DNA from 2 places in the Streptomyces sp. NPDC058221 genome. Region 1 is predicted to be linked to the other one. Evidence: riboswitches for the same ligand, from Rfam matches in the RefSeq annotation. Region 1 holds a riboswitch; the other holds the start of a gene.
What was found. A riboswitch is a leader RNA that binds a small molecule or an ion and turns the genes downstream of it on or off. The one in region 1 is predicted to bind cyclic di-AMP.
Positions count from the first base shown of each region.

Region 2: linked by a shared signal. The riboswitch ahead of ACFVW8_RS28615 (M23 family metallopeptidase) and the one ahead of ACFVW8_RS21640 (M23 family metallopeptidase) in region 1 are both predicted to bind cyclic di-AMP.

Region 1 is NZ_JBHVWF010000067.1:12,122-19,288, reverse strand. Features, by position in the region: gene ACFVW8_RS21650 (PrsW family glutamic-type intramembrane protease) at 1-1,502, shown strand, start outside; gene ACFVW8_RS21645 (aldo/keto reductase) at 1,499-2,443, opposite strand; gene ACFVW8_RS21640 (M23 family metallopeptidase) at 2,668-3,831, opposite strand; cyclic di-AMP (ydaO/yuaA leader) riboswitch at 3,843-3,996, opposite strand; gene ACFVW8_RS21635 (PP2C family protein-serine/threonine phosphatase) at 4,274-5,356, opposite strand; tRNA gene ACFVW8_RS21630 (tRNA-Met) at 5,649-5,722, opposite strand; gene ACFVW8_RS21625 (hypothetical protein) at 6,156-6,563, shown strand; gene ACFVW8_RS21620 (SHOCT domain-containing protein) at 6,685-7,095, shown strand; gene ACFVW8_RS21615 (NAD(P)/FAD-dependent oxidoreductase) at 7,111-7,167, opposite strand, start outside.
Region 2 is NZ_JBHVWF010000112.1:12,709-19,875, forward strand. Features, by position in the region: gene ACFVW8_RS28600 (DNA topoisomerase (ATP-hydrolyzing) subunit A) at 1-1,541, opposite strand, end outside; gene ACFVW8_RS28605 (M16 family metallopeptidase) at 1,789-3,165, shown strand; gene ACFVW8_RS28610 (M16 family metallopeptidase) at 3,192-4,574, shown strand; cyclic di-AMP (ydaO/yuaA leader) riboswitch at 4,789-4,956, shown strand; gene ACFVW8_RS28615 (M23 family metallopeptidase) at 4,969-5,781, shown strand; gene ACFVW8_RS28620 (GntR family transcriptional regulator) at 6,003-6,713, shown strand; gene ACFVW8_RS28625 (HPr family phosphocarrier protein) at 6,916-7,167, opposite strand, start outside.

The sequences.
Region 1 (7,167 bases):
TCGTCGCCGTCTTCACCGTGCTGGCCCTGTGCGGTCTGGTGATCCTGGCCCTGGTCCGCGACCAGACGGGGACGCAGGGCTTCCTCGTCGGTCTGGGTCTGGCTGTCCTGCCCGTCCCCCTGCTGATGACGGCCTTCCGCTGGCTGGACCGGGTGGAGCCGGGCCCGTGGCGCAGCATGCTGTTCGCCTTCGCCTGGGGCGCCTGCGCGGCCGCCCTGGTCGCGATCATCGCGAATTCCTTCGCGACCGAGTGGATCGCCACGGCCACCGCCGACCCGGGCAGCGCGGACACCCTGGGCGCCACGGTCATAGCGCCCGTCGTCGAGGAGAGCGCCAAGGCCACGGCCGTGCTGCTGCTCTTCCTGTTCCGAAGACGGGAGTTCAACGGGATCGTCGACGGCGTGGTCGTCGCGGGATTCGCCGCGACGGGCTTCGCCTTCACCGAGAACATCCTGTACCTGGGCAACGCCTTCGGCGAGGACCAGCAGTTGGGCTCGGGGTTCGCGTCCGTGACCGTCGCGACGTTCTTCGTACGGGCGGTGATGTCGCCGTTCGCGCATCCGCTCTTCACCGTCATGACCGGCATCGGCTTCGGGATCGCGGCGGGCAGCGCGCACCGCGGGCGGTTCCGCCGCATCGCGCTGCCCCTGCTCGGCCTGGTCCTCGCGATGGGCATGCACGCCCTGTGGAACGGGTCGTCGACGTTCGGCCCGTACGGTTTCTACATCGTGTACGGGGCCTTCATGGTGCCCGCCTTCGGGCTGGTGACGTGGCTGGCGATCTGGTCCCGCCTGCGCGAGCTGCGCACCCTGGCCGTCGAACTGCCCGCCTACGCGGCAGCCGGCTGGCTGGCCCCCACCGAACCCCTCGCCCTGTCCTCGATGCGGGCCCGCGGCATGGCCAGGGACGCGGCCCGCCGGTGGCATGCGACGGCAGCTGGAGGCGGCCCCTCCGCTCATCCGGGCCATCTGCCGGCCCCGGCCGACGCCCAGTCCGTGTCCAGGGCCGCATCGCACGCCAGGTCCCAGGCCAAGGCCCGGGGCAAGGCGGCGGCCCGTACGGTCGCGGAGTACGAGTCGTTCGCGACGTCACTGGCCTTTCTGCGCCGACAGGCCCGCCACGGCACGGCAGGCCCGGAGCTGGCCGAACGCGAGCTGGAGCTGCTGCACCACCTGTGGCAGCGCCGCGAAGTCGCCGGACCCGCCCTGGCGTACGCGGCGCAGGCGTCGGGCCGGCTGCGCCCCCGGCCGGTACGGCCCGCGCACCGGCCGTACCAGGGCTACGGGCCGTACCAGGGGCACGGCCCGCACCAGCCCTACGCCGGCCCCGGCCCGCACCACCAGGGCCCGCACTCCTCGTACCCGTACGGCCAAGCCGCCTACGGCCAACAGCCGTACAGCCCGCCCGCGTACGGGCAACCGCCGTACGGACAACAGCCGCACGAGCAATCCCCGCACAGCCAACAGCCGTACGGGCAACCCCCGTACGGCCGGCAGCCCTAGGCCGATGCCTCGGTGAGCTCGGTCAGGTCCTGGTCGGTCAGCTGCAGCTCGGCGACGGCCAGCAGTGCGGGAAGCTGTTCGACCGTACGGGCGGAGGCGATCGGGGCCGTGACGGTCGGCCGGGAGGCCAGCCAGGCCAGCGCCACGGTGGCGATCTCGGCACCCCGCTCCTGCGCCACCTTGTCGAGCGCGGCAAGCACCTTCTGGCCGCGCTCGCTCTCCAGGTGCTGGGTGGCACCGCCGGCACGGGGGCTGTCCACGGTCGTACCGGGGCGGTACTTGCCGGTCAGGAAGCCGGCGGCGAGTGCGTAGTACGGCACGGCGGCCAGTCCGGCGTCGGCGGCGGTGTCCTGGAGCGCGCCCTCGTAGGTGTCGCGCGAGACGAGGTTGTAGTGCGGCTGGAGCGCCACATAACGGGCCAGTCCCTCGCGCTCGGAGAAGTCGAGCGAGGCACGGAGCCGCTCCGCGCTGATGTTGGACGCGGCGATCTCCCGGACCTTGCCCTCCTTCACCAACTGGTCGAGGGCCGTGATGATCTCCTCGACCGGGACGGTCTCGTCGTCGAAGTGCGTGTAGTAGAGGTCGATGTAGTCCGTGCCGAGCCGGCGCAGCGATTCCTCGGCCCCGGCCTTGATGGTGGCGGCGGCGAGCCCCTTGTACGAGGGGTGGGCGCCGACCTTGGTGGCCAGGACGACGTCGGAACGCCTGCCGCTCGCGGCGAACCACTTCCCGAGGACGGTCTCGGACTCGCCGCCCTCGTTGCCGGGGACCCAGGAGGAGTACGTGTCGGCGGTGTCGACGAAGTTGCCGCCGGCCGCCGTGTACGCGTCGAGAACGGCGAAGGACTGCGCCTCGTCGGCGGTCCAGCCGAAGACATTGCCGCCGAGGGCGAGCGGGAAGACCTGGAGGCCGGAGGAGCCGAGCTTGCGAAGAGAAGTCATGGGTGGAACAACCCGTCGCACCGCCCCGGCTATTCCATGGCTGCTACAGCTACAGCTACAGCCACAGCGGCGACGGCATGCCGCCGGGGCGAGCGCAGACATGCGGACCGGCAGCCCCGGCGTCGGGGGGTGAGCGTCAGGACTGCCGGCGTTTCAGTGGCCCACGAGCGGCTCGGGGCACGGCAACGAGCCGGGAATCCCCGGCTCGGAACCGTACAGCGGCCTCAGACCGTCAGGCCCCGGGCGCGCAGCCAGGTCATCGGATCGATCCCCGTGCCGTCGGGGGTGTGGACCTCCAGGTGGAGGTGCGGGCCGGTCACGTTGCCGGTCGCGCCGACGCGGCCGATGGTGTCTCCGGTGGTGACCTTCTGGCCGACGCTGACGCCGATCGAGGACTGGTGGCAGAACCACAGCTCCGTGCCGTCGTCGAGCTCCAGGACCGTGCGGTAGCCGTACGCGCCGGACCAGCCGGCCGACTTGACGGTGGCACTGTGGATGGCCTTGATCGGGGTACCGGTCGGCGCCGCGAAGTCGAGGCCCGTGTGGTAGCCGGAGGACCACATCGAACCGGCCTCGCCGAAGGTCGAGGTGATCGTGTACGAGGAGGTGGGGATGGCGTAGCTGGCGGCGAGCTTGGCCAGCCGCACGGCCTCCGCCTTCTTCTTCGCCTCTTCCGCGGCCTTCTTCTTCGCGGCAGCGACCTTGGCCTCGGCGGCGTCCTGCTGCTTCTTCGCCTCGGCGGCCGCCTTCTCCGCGGCGGCCTTCTCCTCGGCTGCCTTGGCCTCGGCGTCGGCGGAGTCCTGCTGCTGCTCGGCCTGCTGGAGGATGCGGGCGCGGAGCGCCTCGCCGGCGTCCGTCGTGCCCTTCTCGGCCTCGGTGGTGGTGATACCGGCCGTCGTCAGCGGGGCGGCAGCGGTCTCGGCCTCGGCCTTCTCCGCCTCGGACTCACCGGAGAACAACGCGCCGACACCCGGGAGGGACTTGGCCTCGGGGAGCTTGTCCGAGATGGAATCGGGTAGAGAGATGGAGACCGGCGGCTTGCTCTGCGCGGTGGCCATGCCACCCGCGCCGACGGCCGCGATGACACCGACGCCGAGGACGGTGGAGCTTCGGGCGAGACCATTGCGCTGCTTGGCGACGCGGTGCTTGCCGCGCACGGGACGGACGGACTCCTCGGTGGGGTTCCATTCCTCCCACGCCTTGTCCGACTCGGCGTCGTCGGTGCGGAAGCCGTTGCCGAACTCGCTGCCCCGATCGGTTCCGTAACCGGCTGCGTAGTCGGTTCCGTAGTCGGTGCCATAAGCGGCACCGGGCCCGGTTCCGAAGTCATTTCCGTGTTCGGGGACGAACCGGGAGGGTGCTTCGGGGGCAGGCTTGTTGGACGCCACTGGGGCGCACTCCTTTCCTTCCTTCTCGCCTACCGGGTTAGCTGACGGGTTCGGAGCAGGAAGGTCTCCTACGGGTTCCTCCGCCTCTCGACGAGACAGAGATGCCCGATTCACCCCATGTAGGTGGTTCCCCGGTTCCCTTGCGGAATTCGGCGCTCGCGCACGGTGCCGCCTCTGACGGCGGCTGGGACAACCGCGCTGCGTTATCGAACGTTAATAGACACCCGGGTCCGATTCCAAGCCGTTCCGACTGATCATTCACGTCCTTGGCCTGGACTTTACGGGACACAACCGGGTGGAATCGGGCGAGTTGATCGCCCTTCGGCCGTTATCCGCTTTCTGACGTTGCGTCAAATGTTATGCGGAGTGACGTCTTACGGTCACGGACGGTGGTAACCACCGCGGCGCCTCCGTCGCGAAGCTCCGCCCCGGCCTCTCCCCGTCATCCCGTGCCGCCCCCCAGGCCCACGATCTTGACGGTCGTGCGCCGCTCCGGCTGCCCCTCCGTGGGCCGCACGATCGCGAGCAGCGCCATGTCGTCCGTCGTCACCCCGTCGGTGTGCAGCCGCACGTCATCGGTCAGCGCGGACAGCAGCTCCTCGGGCCCCGGGAAGATCCGTCCGCGCAGCCGCTCGGCGGGGTCGTAGAAGACGCCTTCGCCGTTACGGGCCTCGGAGAGGCCGTCCGTATAGAGGAGGAGCGTCGACCCGGCGGGCAGCTCCCACTCGTCGGCGCGATCCGGCCACACCCCCAGGTCCATCCCGAGCGGCAGCGCGGGCAGCGAGGGCCGCAGGACGTCCAGCCCCCCGTCCGTGTGCAGCAGCAGCGGTTCGGGGTGGCCTCGGTTGAGGATCCGTACCCGGGTCGCGCCCGGCGGGATCTCGGCGAGCGCGGCGGTGACGAACCCCTCGAACGCGTCGAGACCGCCCCGCCGGCTCGACTCCCGCGCCAGCGCACGCTCCAGCCGCTGCGCCACCCCCTCCAGCGACCGCTCCTGCTCGGCCGCCTCCCGGAACGCGCCGATGACCACCGCCACCGCCTCCACCGCGTCCAGCCCCTTGCCCCGTACGTCCCCGACCACCAGCCGCACCCCGTACGGGGTGTCCGTCACGGAGAACAGGTCGCCCCCGACGAACTCGTCCGCCTGCGCGGCCTCGTACCGCGCGGCCACGTGCAGCCCGCCGATCCGGTCGGACGGCGTCGGCAGCACCGCCCGCATGGCGGTCTCCGCGATGACCCGCGCGGAGGCCAGCTGCTCGTTGCTGCGCCGTACGACCGCGTTGATGAAGACCGCGAGGACCGAGACCGTGAGAACGGTGAGGAGCTCGATGGAGGGCACGACCCGAAAAAGGGTGCCGCTGTAGAGGCGCAGCACGGCGACGGCCACCAGGGCGGCCGCTCCGACCCGGATGGTGCCGGCGAGCGAGAAGAACGGCGCGGCGATCAGCGGGGCCGCCGCGAACAGGGGTACGGCCGTGAAGGCGGGCGGGGTCAGGAAGTCGAACAGCAACCCCCCGACGATCATCAGGCCGGGCAGCGCCCGGACGAGCCGCCGGTTCCGGATCTCCTCGACGCGCCTCCCCCGCCGCTGCTCCCGCTTCCCCACCTGTGGTCTCCTGCCCGGTGCATCCACGGCCGCGGACGGTACCGCGCACCACTCCCAGAGTTCCCGGAGCGCGGTCGCGGGGCGACTCCTCGACGGCCAATGGGAGTACGTACGCGGTGCTGGTCGCACCGGCCGGCGGGCCGACGGCCCGGCGAACGTACAAACGAATCAGACCCGGCACGCTGTATGCGTACCGGGTCTGATTCTTCAGTAGCGGGGACAGGATTTGAACCTGCGACCTCTGGGTTATGAGCCCAGCGAGCTACCGAGCTGCTCCACCCCGCGTCGGTAAACACAACTCTACGGCATGTTCGAAGCACTCATGACCACCTCACGGACCCACCCCCCGGCCGGCCGTCACACGCCTTCACCCACCCCTACCGCACTCCCTGCATTGCTCCTTCAACTGCCTTACTCCAATGGGGCGTTGCCACTCGACCAGCCCAACCCCACGCTGTTGTACGCGCCTTGACGACGACGACAGCACATCCCGGACAAACGAGGGCGCGGCCACACCCGGGGCCGGCCGGCCCGCCGCATGCTCAAAGTGCCGAAAACGAGAAGGTGTTGCGAAGAACACGTGCGTTGCCGCAAGGTATCTGCTGCGCCCCCGGACCGGTGGGCCGCCCGTGCGAGCAGAGGCGGGAGCGCGCTGTTCACCGTGCCCCGCAGGCCGCTCACGGTCTCTCATCGCAGCCTGTCTGGAGGGCCTCCGCCGATGACCGCACCGCTCACCCCCGCCCCCGCTCCCTCCCCCGCCTCGACCTCACCGCTGCGCGGAGCCGTTCTCAGCGGCGTGATCGGCGGAGTGATCGGGGCGGTGATGAGCGCGGGAGTCAATTACGCGGTCATCGGCATACCGGACAGCGAATCGGTCAACGCGGCCAACCATGCGATATCCGGCCTGGTCAGCGGGTTCCTCGCGGGCTTCATAGGAATCCTGGCCCACCACCGGAAGGCCTCCTCGGCCGCACGCGCCCAGGCGGGTCGCACCGCCGCCCTGGCGGGTGCAGAGCCCGGGCCGATGGGTGCAGAGCCCGGGCCGATGGGCGCAGAGCCCGGGCCGATGGCCACCACGCCTGCGGCCCCGCCCCTTGACGTCACCGTCGACGACCACGCGGTGTAGGCCCCGGGCCGTCCCGCTCCTCCGCCCGTACCACGGGCGGAGCCCATCGGGCGATGGGCGAATTGCGGTGGTATGAATTATTTCGTATTCACCCATTCGACGCGGCGCCCTGGAGTGGACGATGGACGACTACCCGCTGCTCAACCTCTTCTGGACCATGCTCTGGTTCTTCCTCTGGGTGATGTGGATGTTCCTGTTGTTCCGCGTCATCATGGACATCTTCCGCAGTGACGACCTGGGCGGAGGGGCCAAGGCGGGCTGGCTGATCCTGACCCTTGTGCTGCCGTATCTGGGCGTCCTGATCTACGTGCTCGCCCGCGGCAGGTCCATGGGGACGCGCGACGCGAAGGACGCGAAGGAGCGGGACGCGGCCTTCAAGGCGTACGTGCGAGATGCCGCGGGCACGGATGCCACGGGCGGCGCGGCGAAGAGCAACCACGTCGAGGACCTGACCAGGCTCGCCGATCTCAAGGACAAGGGCGCGCTCACGGACGACGAGTACCAGCGAGCGAAGACGAAGCTTCTCGTCTGACGACGCGGAAGCGTTTCAGAACGCCCGACCGGTGCGGTGCACCGCGGCCTCCCATTCCTCTCGTGCGGGCCC
Region 2 (7,167 bases), on a different contig from region 1:
GCGACCTCCAGCGGCACCGCCGCGACCTGCGAACCGGCCGACTCCAGCAGCACCGTACGGCGGTCGGTACCGAACTTCTTCGCGACCGCGGCCAGTTCGGTGGAGACCAGCTTGCGCAGCTCGGTGTCCGATTCGAGGATCGCGGTCAGCTCGTCGATCTCGGCGTTCAGCCGGTCCCGCTCGCTCTCCAGCTCGATCCGGTCGAACCGGGTGAGCCGGCGCAGCGGGGTGTCCAGGATGTACTGCGTCTGGATCTCGCTCAGCGAGAAGTGCTCGATGAGCCGCTCCTTCGCCTGTGCCGAGTTGTCGCTGGACCGGATGAGCCGGATGACCTCATCGATGTCGATCAGCGCGACGAGCAGGCCCTCGACCAGGTGCAGCCGGTTTCGGCGCTTGGTCCGGCGGAACTCGCTGCGCCGGCGCACCACGTCGAACCGGTGGTCGAGATAGACCTCCAGGAGCTCCTTGAGGCCGAGGGTCAGCGGTTGTCCGTCCACCAGCGCCACGTTGTTGATGCCGAAGGACTCCTCCATCGGCGTCAGCTTGTAGAGCTGCTCCAGGACGGCCTCCGGCACGAAACCGTTCTTGATCTCGATGACCAGGCGCAGTCCGTGCGAGCGGTCGGTGAGGTCCTTGACGTCGGCGATGCCCTGGAGCTTCTTCGCCGAGACCAGGTCCTTGATCTTGGCGATCACCTTTTCCGGACCGACGCTGAAGGGCAGTTCGGTGACAACCAGACCCTTGCGGCGGGCCGTGACGTTCTCCACGGCGACGGTGGCACGGATCTTGAACGAGCCGCGGCCGGCCGCGTAGGCGTCCTTGATGCCGCCGAGACCCACGATCCGGCCGCCGGTCGGCAGGTCGGGCCCGGGGACGAACCGCATCAGGGTCTCCAGGTCCGCGCCCGGATGCTTGATCAGGTGGCGGGCGGCGGCAATGACCTCGCCCAGGTTGTGCGGGGGCATGTTGGTCGCCATGCCGACGGCGATCCCGGTCGTGCCGTTGACCAGCAGGTTCGGATAGGCGGCCGGCAGGACGACCGGCTCCTGTTCCTGGCCGTCGTAATTCGACTGGAAAGGGACGGTGTCCTCGTCGATCGACTCCGTCATCAACGACGTCGCGTCGGCCATCCGGCACTCGGTGTACCGCATCGCGGCCGGCGGGTCGTCGTTGCCGAGCGAGCCGAAGTTTCCGTGTCCGTCGACCAGGGGGAGCCGCATGGAGAACGGCTGAGCCATCCGCACGAGCGCGTCGTAGATCGATGCGTCCCCGTGCGGGTGCAACTTACCCATGACCTCGCCGATGACACGGGCACACTTCACATAGCCGCGGTCCGGGCGCAGGGCCATCTCGTTCATCTGGTACACGATGCGGCGGTGCACCGGCTTCAAGCCGTCACGGGCGTCCGGCAGGGCCCGTGAGTAGATCACCGAGTACGCGTACTCAAGGAAGGAGCCCTGCATTTCGTCGACGACGTCGATGTCGAGGATCTTCTCCTCGAAGTCGTCCGGCGGCGGGGTCTTCGTGCTGCGGCGGGCCATCGCTGCTGCGACTCCTTCACGGATTCTGTTCGGGCAACCTCAGGTTCTGACGCCGACCATTGTGGACCGCCGCACTGACAACTCCGACCTCGACCCGTCCCAAAGGGGGTTCTCCACCCGTCCCGAGGGGGTCGGGACGGCCCTTTCCGGTGACGTGTACGGCACGGGAACTTCGCCAGGCGTCGGTGTGCTTGCTTACAGTGGCAGGTCTCGCAACACATTCAGTATCGCGATCGAAGGGACGTACATGCCCATGGGTCACACGGCCACAGCCCAGGCCGGCTCCGGCGGCTTGACAGCGACCGAGCACCGTCTGGCCAATGGCCTGCGCGTGGTGCTCTCCGAGGACCATCTGACCCCGGTCGCCGCGGTGTGCCTCTGGTACGACGTCGGCTCGCGCCACGAGGTCAAGGGACGCACCGGTCTGGCTCACCTCTTCGAGCACCTGATGTTCCAGGGTTCGGGCCAGGTCAAGGGGAACGGCCACTTCGAGCTGGTGCAGGGCGCAGGCGGCTCCCTCAACGGCACCACCAGCTTCGAGCGGACCAACTACTTCGAGACGATGCCCACGCACCAGCTGGAGCTGGCTCTGTGGCTCGAGGCCGACCGGATGGGCTCACTGCTCGCCGCGCTCGACGAGGAGTCCATGGAGAACCAGCGCGACGTCGTCAAGAACGAGCGCCGCCAGCGCTACGACAACGTCCCGTACGGCACCGCGTTCGAGCGGCTGACCGCCCTCGCCTACCCGGAGGGCCACCCGTACCACCACACCCCGATCGGCTCCATGGCCGACCTGGACGCGGCGACCCTCGACGACGCGCGGACCTTCTTCCGGACGTACTACGCGCCGAACAACGCGGTGCTCTCGGTCGTCGGTGACATCGACCCGGAGCAGACACTCGCCTGGGTCGAGAAGTACTTCGGCTCCATTCCCTCGCACGACGGCAAGCAGCCGCCGCGCGACGGCACGCTTCCCGGTGTCATCGGCGGCGAGCTGCGCGAGGAGGTCCGCGAGGAGGTCCCGGCGCGCGCCCTGATGGCCGCCTACCGGCTGCCGCACGACGGCACCCGGGAGTGCGACGCCGCGGATCTCGCGTTGACGGTGCTGGGTGGTGGCGAGTCGTCCCGGCTGCACAACCGCCTGGTCCGCCGGGACCGTACGGCCGTCGCGGCCGGCTTCGGACTGCTGCGGCTGGCCGGCGCGCCCTCGCTCGGCTGGCTGGACGTCAAGACGTCCGGCGGTGTCGAGGTCGCGCAGATCGAGTCCGCCGTCGACGAGGAGCTCGCCCGGTTCGCCGGTGAGGGACCCTCGCCCGAGGAAATGGAGCGGGCGCAGGCCCAGTTGGAGCGTGAGTGGCTGGACCGGCTCGGCACGGTCGCGGGCCGCGCCGACGAACTGTGCCGGTTCGCCGTGCTGTTCGGCGACCCCCAGCTCGCCCTGACCGCCGTGAACCGGGTGCTCGACATCACCGCCGAAGAGGTTCAGGAGGCCGCCAGGGCCCAGCTGCGCCCCGACAACCGGGCGGTGCTGGTCTACGAGCCCGTCGAGCCCGCGGAGCCCGCCGAAGAGGCGGAAGACGGCGCCGCCAACGACACCGACGCGCACGAAGGAGCGGACAAGTGAGCGACGCTGCCGCGACTGGAGTTTCGATGGAGTACCACCCGCAGCCCGCCCCCGGAGCGGCGAGGCCCTGGGCCTTCCCCGCGCCTGAGCGCGGCTCCCTGCCCAACGGCCTCACGGTGCTGCGCTGCCACCGCCCCGGCCAGCAGGTCGTCGCCGTCGAGATCTTCCTCGAAGCCCCGCTGGAGGCCGAGCCCGAGGGTCTGGACGGAGTGGCCACGATCATGTCGCGCGCCCTGTCCGAGGGCACCGACAAGCACAGCGCGGAGGAGTTCGCCGCCGAGCTGGAGCGGTGCGGCGCCACCCTGGACGCCCATGCCGACCACCCCGGCGTCCGGGTCTCCCTGGAGGTGCCCGCGTCCCGGCTGGCCAAGGCGCTCGGCCTGGTCGCCGAGGCCCTGCGGGCACCGGCCTTCGCCGACAGCGAGATCGAGCGGCTGGTGAACAACCGGCTCGACGAGATCCCGCACGAGCAGGCGAACCCGGCCCGGCGCGCGGCCAAGCAGCTCTCCAAGGAGCTCTTCCCGGCCACCGTCCGTATGTCGCGCCCGCGCCAGGGCACCGAGGAGACCGTGGAGCGGATCGACTCCGCGGCCGTGCGCGCCTTCTACGACGCCCATGTGCGGCCGTCCACCGCGACCGCGGTGGTCGTCGGGGACCTCACCGGCATCGACCTGGACGCACTGCTCGCCGACACCATCGGCGACTGGTCGGGCAACACCTCCCAGCCCCGCCCCGTCCCGCCGATCACCGCCGACGACACCGGCCGCGTGGTCATCGTGGACCGCCCCGGCGCGGTGCAGACGCAGCTGCTGATCGGCCGGATCGGCGCCGACCGGCACGACAGCGTCTGGCCGGCCCAGGTGCTCGGCACCTACTGCCTGGGCGGCACGCTCACCTCCAGGCTCGACCGGGTACTGCGCGAGGAGAAGGGCTACACCTACGGCGTACGTGCCTTCGCCCAGGTGCTGCGCTCCTCGGCCGCGGACTCCGCCACGGGGGCGACCGGCGCCGCGATGCTGGCCATCAGCGGCTCGGTGGACACCGAGTCCACCGGTCCGGCGCTGGAGGACCTGTGGAAGGTGCTGCGGACCCTGGCCGCCGAGGGCCTGACGGACGCCGAGCGCGAGACGGCCGTGCAGAACCTCGTGGGCGTCGCCCCGCTGAAGTTCGAGACGGCGGCCTCCGTCGCGGCCACCCTCGCCGACCAGGTCGAGCAGCACCTCCCGGACGACTACCAGGCACAGCTGTACGCGCGCCTGGCGGACACGGGCACGGTGGAGGCCACGGCGGCCGTGGTCAACGCCTTCCCGGGGGACCGGCTGGTCACGGTCCTCGTCGGGGACGCCGCACAGATCGAGGAGCCCGTCAGGGCGCTCGGCATCGGCGAGGTCTCGGTCGTCACCGGCTGACCGGTCAATCACCCTGACAGCAGGGCAAAAGGGAAAGCCTCCGGCAGTCACTGAACCGCCGGAGGCTTTCCCTTTTGCCTGCTTTGGGGGAGAGGTCGCCTGTCTGTCCTGTGGGATGCGCTACAAAGCGGCCTGTCCGTTTGGTGCGGAGAAGCACCCCCGCCTAGCGTCGGCCCGGCTGTCCGTCACCCGTATGCCGCATCCGCGACGTACCGGACAGCCATCGCCGAGTCCCCGTCAGGCGCGAGCCGGGGGAGCCGGGGACCCACGCAGTCCCTGGGGTGAATCGGATGCCCGTGCCTCTGTGAGGCTGGTGGATCCGTAGGAGACCTTCCTGCTCCGAACCCGTCAGCTAACCCGGTAGGCGAGAAGGAAGGAAAGGACCAGCCACTTCATGGCGTTCACCCGTGCCACCGGGAAGCACCGTGCCCCGAGCCGTCTGACGCGCTGCGGCGCGAAGGCCGTCGGCATCGCGACCCTGGCCACCACCGGCGTCATCGGCTCCATGGCCTCTCCGGCCCTCGCCGCGGACACCGAGACCCCTGTCACCGGCGAGACCGGCCTCACCCAGGTCATCGCCATCGAGGGTGACCTCGCCGACCGGATCGCGGCGCAGGCGGACGTGCAGCAGCACCAGGCCGACGTCGCCGCCAAGGCGAAGGCGGAAGCCGAAGCGAAGGCGAAGAAGAAGGCCGAGGCCAAGGCCAGGGCGGCCGCGAAGGCCAAGGCCGCCGCCCGCGCCGAGAAGGCCCGCGAGAGCAAGGCGCGTGCCGCCCGCTCCGCCGAACGCGCCCGGCTCGGCACCTTCCAGCTCCCCGTCGCCGGTTCCTACGTGAGCACCGGCTACAAGTCCAGCGGCTCCATGTGGTCCTCCGGCAGCCACTCCGGCATCGACTTCCACGCCGCGTCCGGCAGCTCCGTCGTCGCCGTCGGCGCCGGTACGGTCGTCGAGGCCGGCTGGGGCGGCGCGTACGGCAACAACATCGTGCTCCGGATGACGGACGGCACGTACACCCAGTACGGCCACCTCTCCTCGATCGGAGTCTCCGTGGGGCAGAGCATCGGCCAGGGGCAGCAGATCGGTCTCTCCGGATCGACCGGCAACTCCACCGGGCCGCACCTCCACTTCGAGGCCAGGACCACGCCGTCCTACGGCTCCGACATGGACCCGGTCGCCTACCTGCGCGCCCACGGCGTCACCGTCTGACCGAAGCGGACCACCTCGCTGAAGGCCCCGGCACCAACGCCGGGGCCTTCGGCGTGCCCGGCCGCCGGAGCAGGGCGTGGCACCCGTTCCCGAACCTCTCGGTGACCAAAAGATATTCATGAATTTCCACCCGGCATCGGAAATGCGGCGGCATTGCAATAGAGTCACAGGATAGGCGTCGATCGGCCGCGTTTCGCGGGGATTAAGGCGGAGGTTCGGACATGCGCATTCCGGCGCATTCGGTATGCACGGCAATCCGTGACGACATCGTCTCGGGTGTCTTCGAACGCGGCAGCCGACTCACGGAGGAGGTGCTCGCACGCCGTTACGGGGTCTCCCGCGTCCCGGTGCGCGAAGCGCTGCGCACCCTTGAGTCCGAGGGTTTCGTGGTCACCCGCAGGCACGCCGGGGCCTGTGTCGCCGAGCCCGACGAGCAGGAGGCGGCCGATCTGCTGGAGGTCCGGATGCTGCTGGAGCCGCTCGGCGCGGCCCGCGCCGCCCGGCGCCGCACCGACGCCCACCTGAAGGTGCTGCGCGGTCTGGTCAGGCTGGGGCAGGAGCGGGCGCGCCGGGGTGAGGGCGAGGACCTGCGCTCACTGGGCGGCTGGTTCCACGAGACGCTCGCCCAGGCCTCCGGCAGCCCCGGCCTGATCGCCCTGCTCACCCAGCTCCGGCACAAGATCGCCTGGATGTACGTGGTCGACCAGCCGGCCCGTCCGGCCGACTCCTGGGCCGAGCTCGGGGCCATCGTGGACGCTGTGGCGCGCGGCGACGCGGAGCGGGCGAGAGTGCTGGCCGCCCAGCACGCCGAGCGGGCCACCGACGCACACCGGCTGCGCCGCCCGGACCGGCCGGGTTCCGGCACCGTTCCCCGCGCCGGCCGGGTGAGGACTTCGCAACATGTCGTAAACACCCCGAGCGGCCGGCTTTAACAATTACGCCGTATACAAATAACAGTATTCAGGGGGGCTTCTTTTTGCTGCCCTGAATTCGGTGCTGCACTGAATTCGGTGAAGTGGCCTGTCCGGATCCTGTCCGGATTGGCCGGCTCCTTGTGTAAACGAAAGAGCCGCGGCTCCCGGTCGAGGGGGCCGCGGCTCATCCGCAGGAATTCCGGCAGTCGTGACCGCTGGATCAGACGGTCTCCGGGAGCTCGTCGAGCCCCTCGGCGACCAGCTTGGACAGGCGGTCCAGAGCGGCTTCGGCGTTGTCGGCGTCGGACGCGAGGATGATCTCCTCGCCGCCCTGCGCGCCGAGCCCGAGCACCGCGAGCATGGACGCGGCGTTCACCGGGTTGCCGTCGGCCTTGGCGATGGTCACGGGGACGCCGGAAGCCGTGGCGGCACGGACGAAGATGGATGCGGGGCGGGCGTGCAGGCCCTCGGC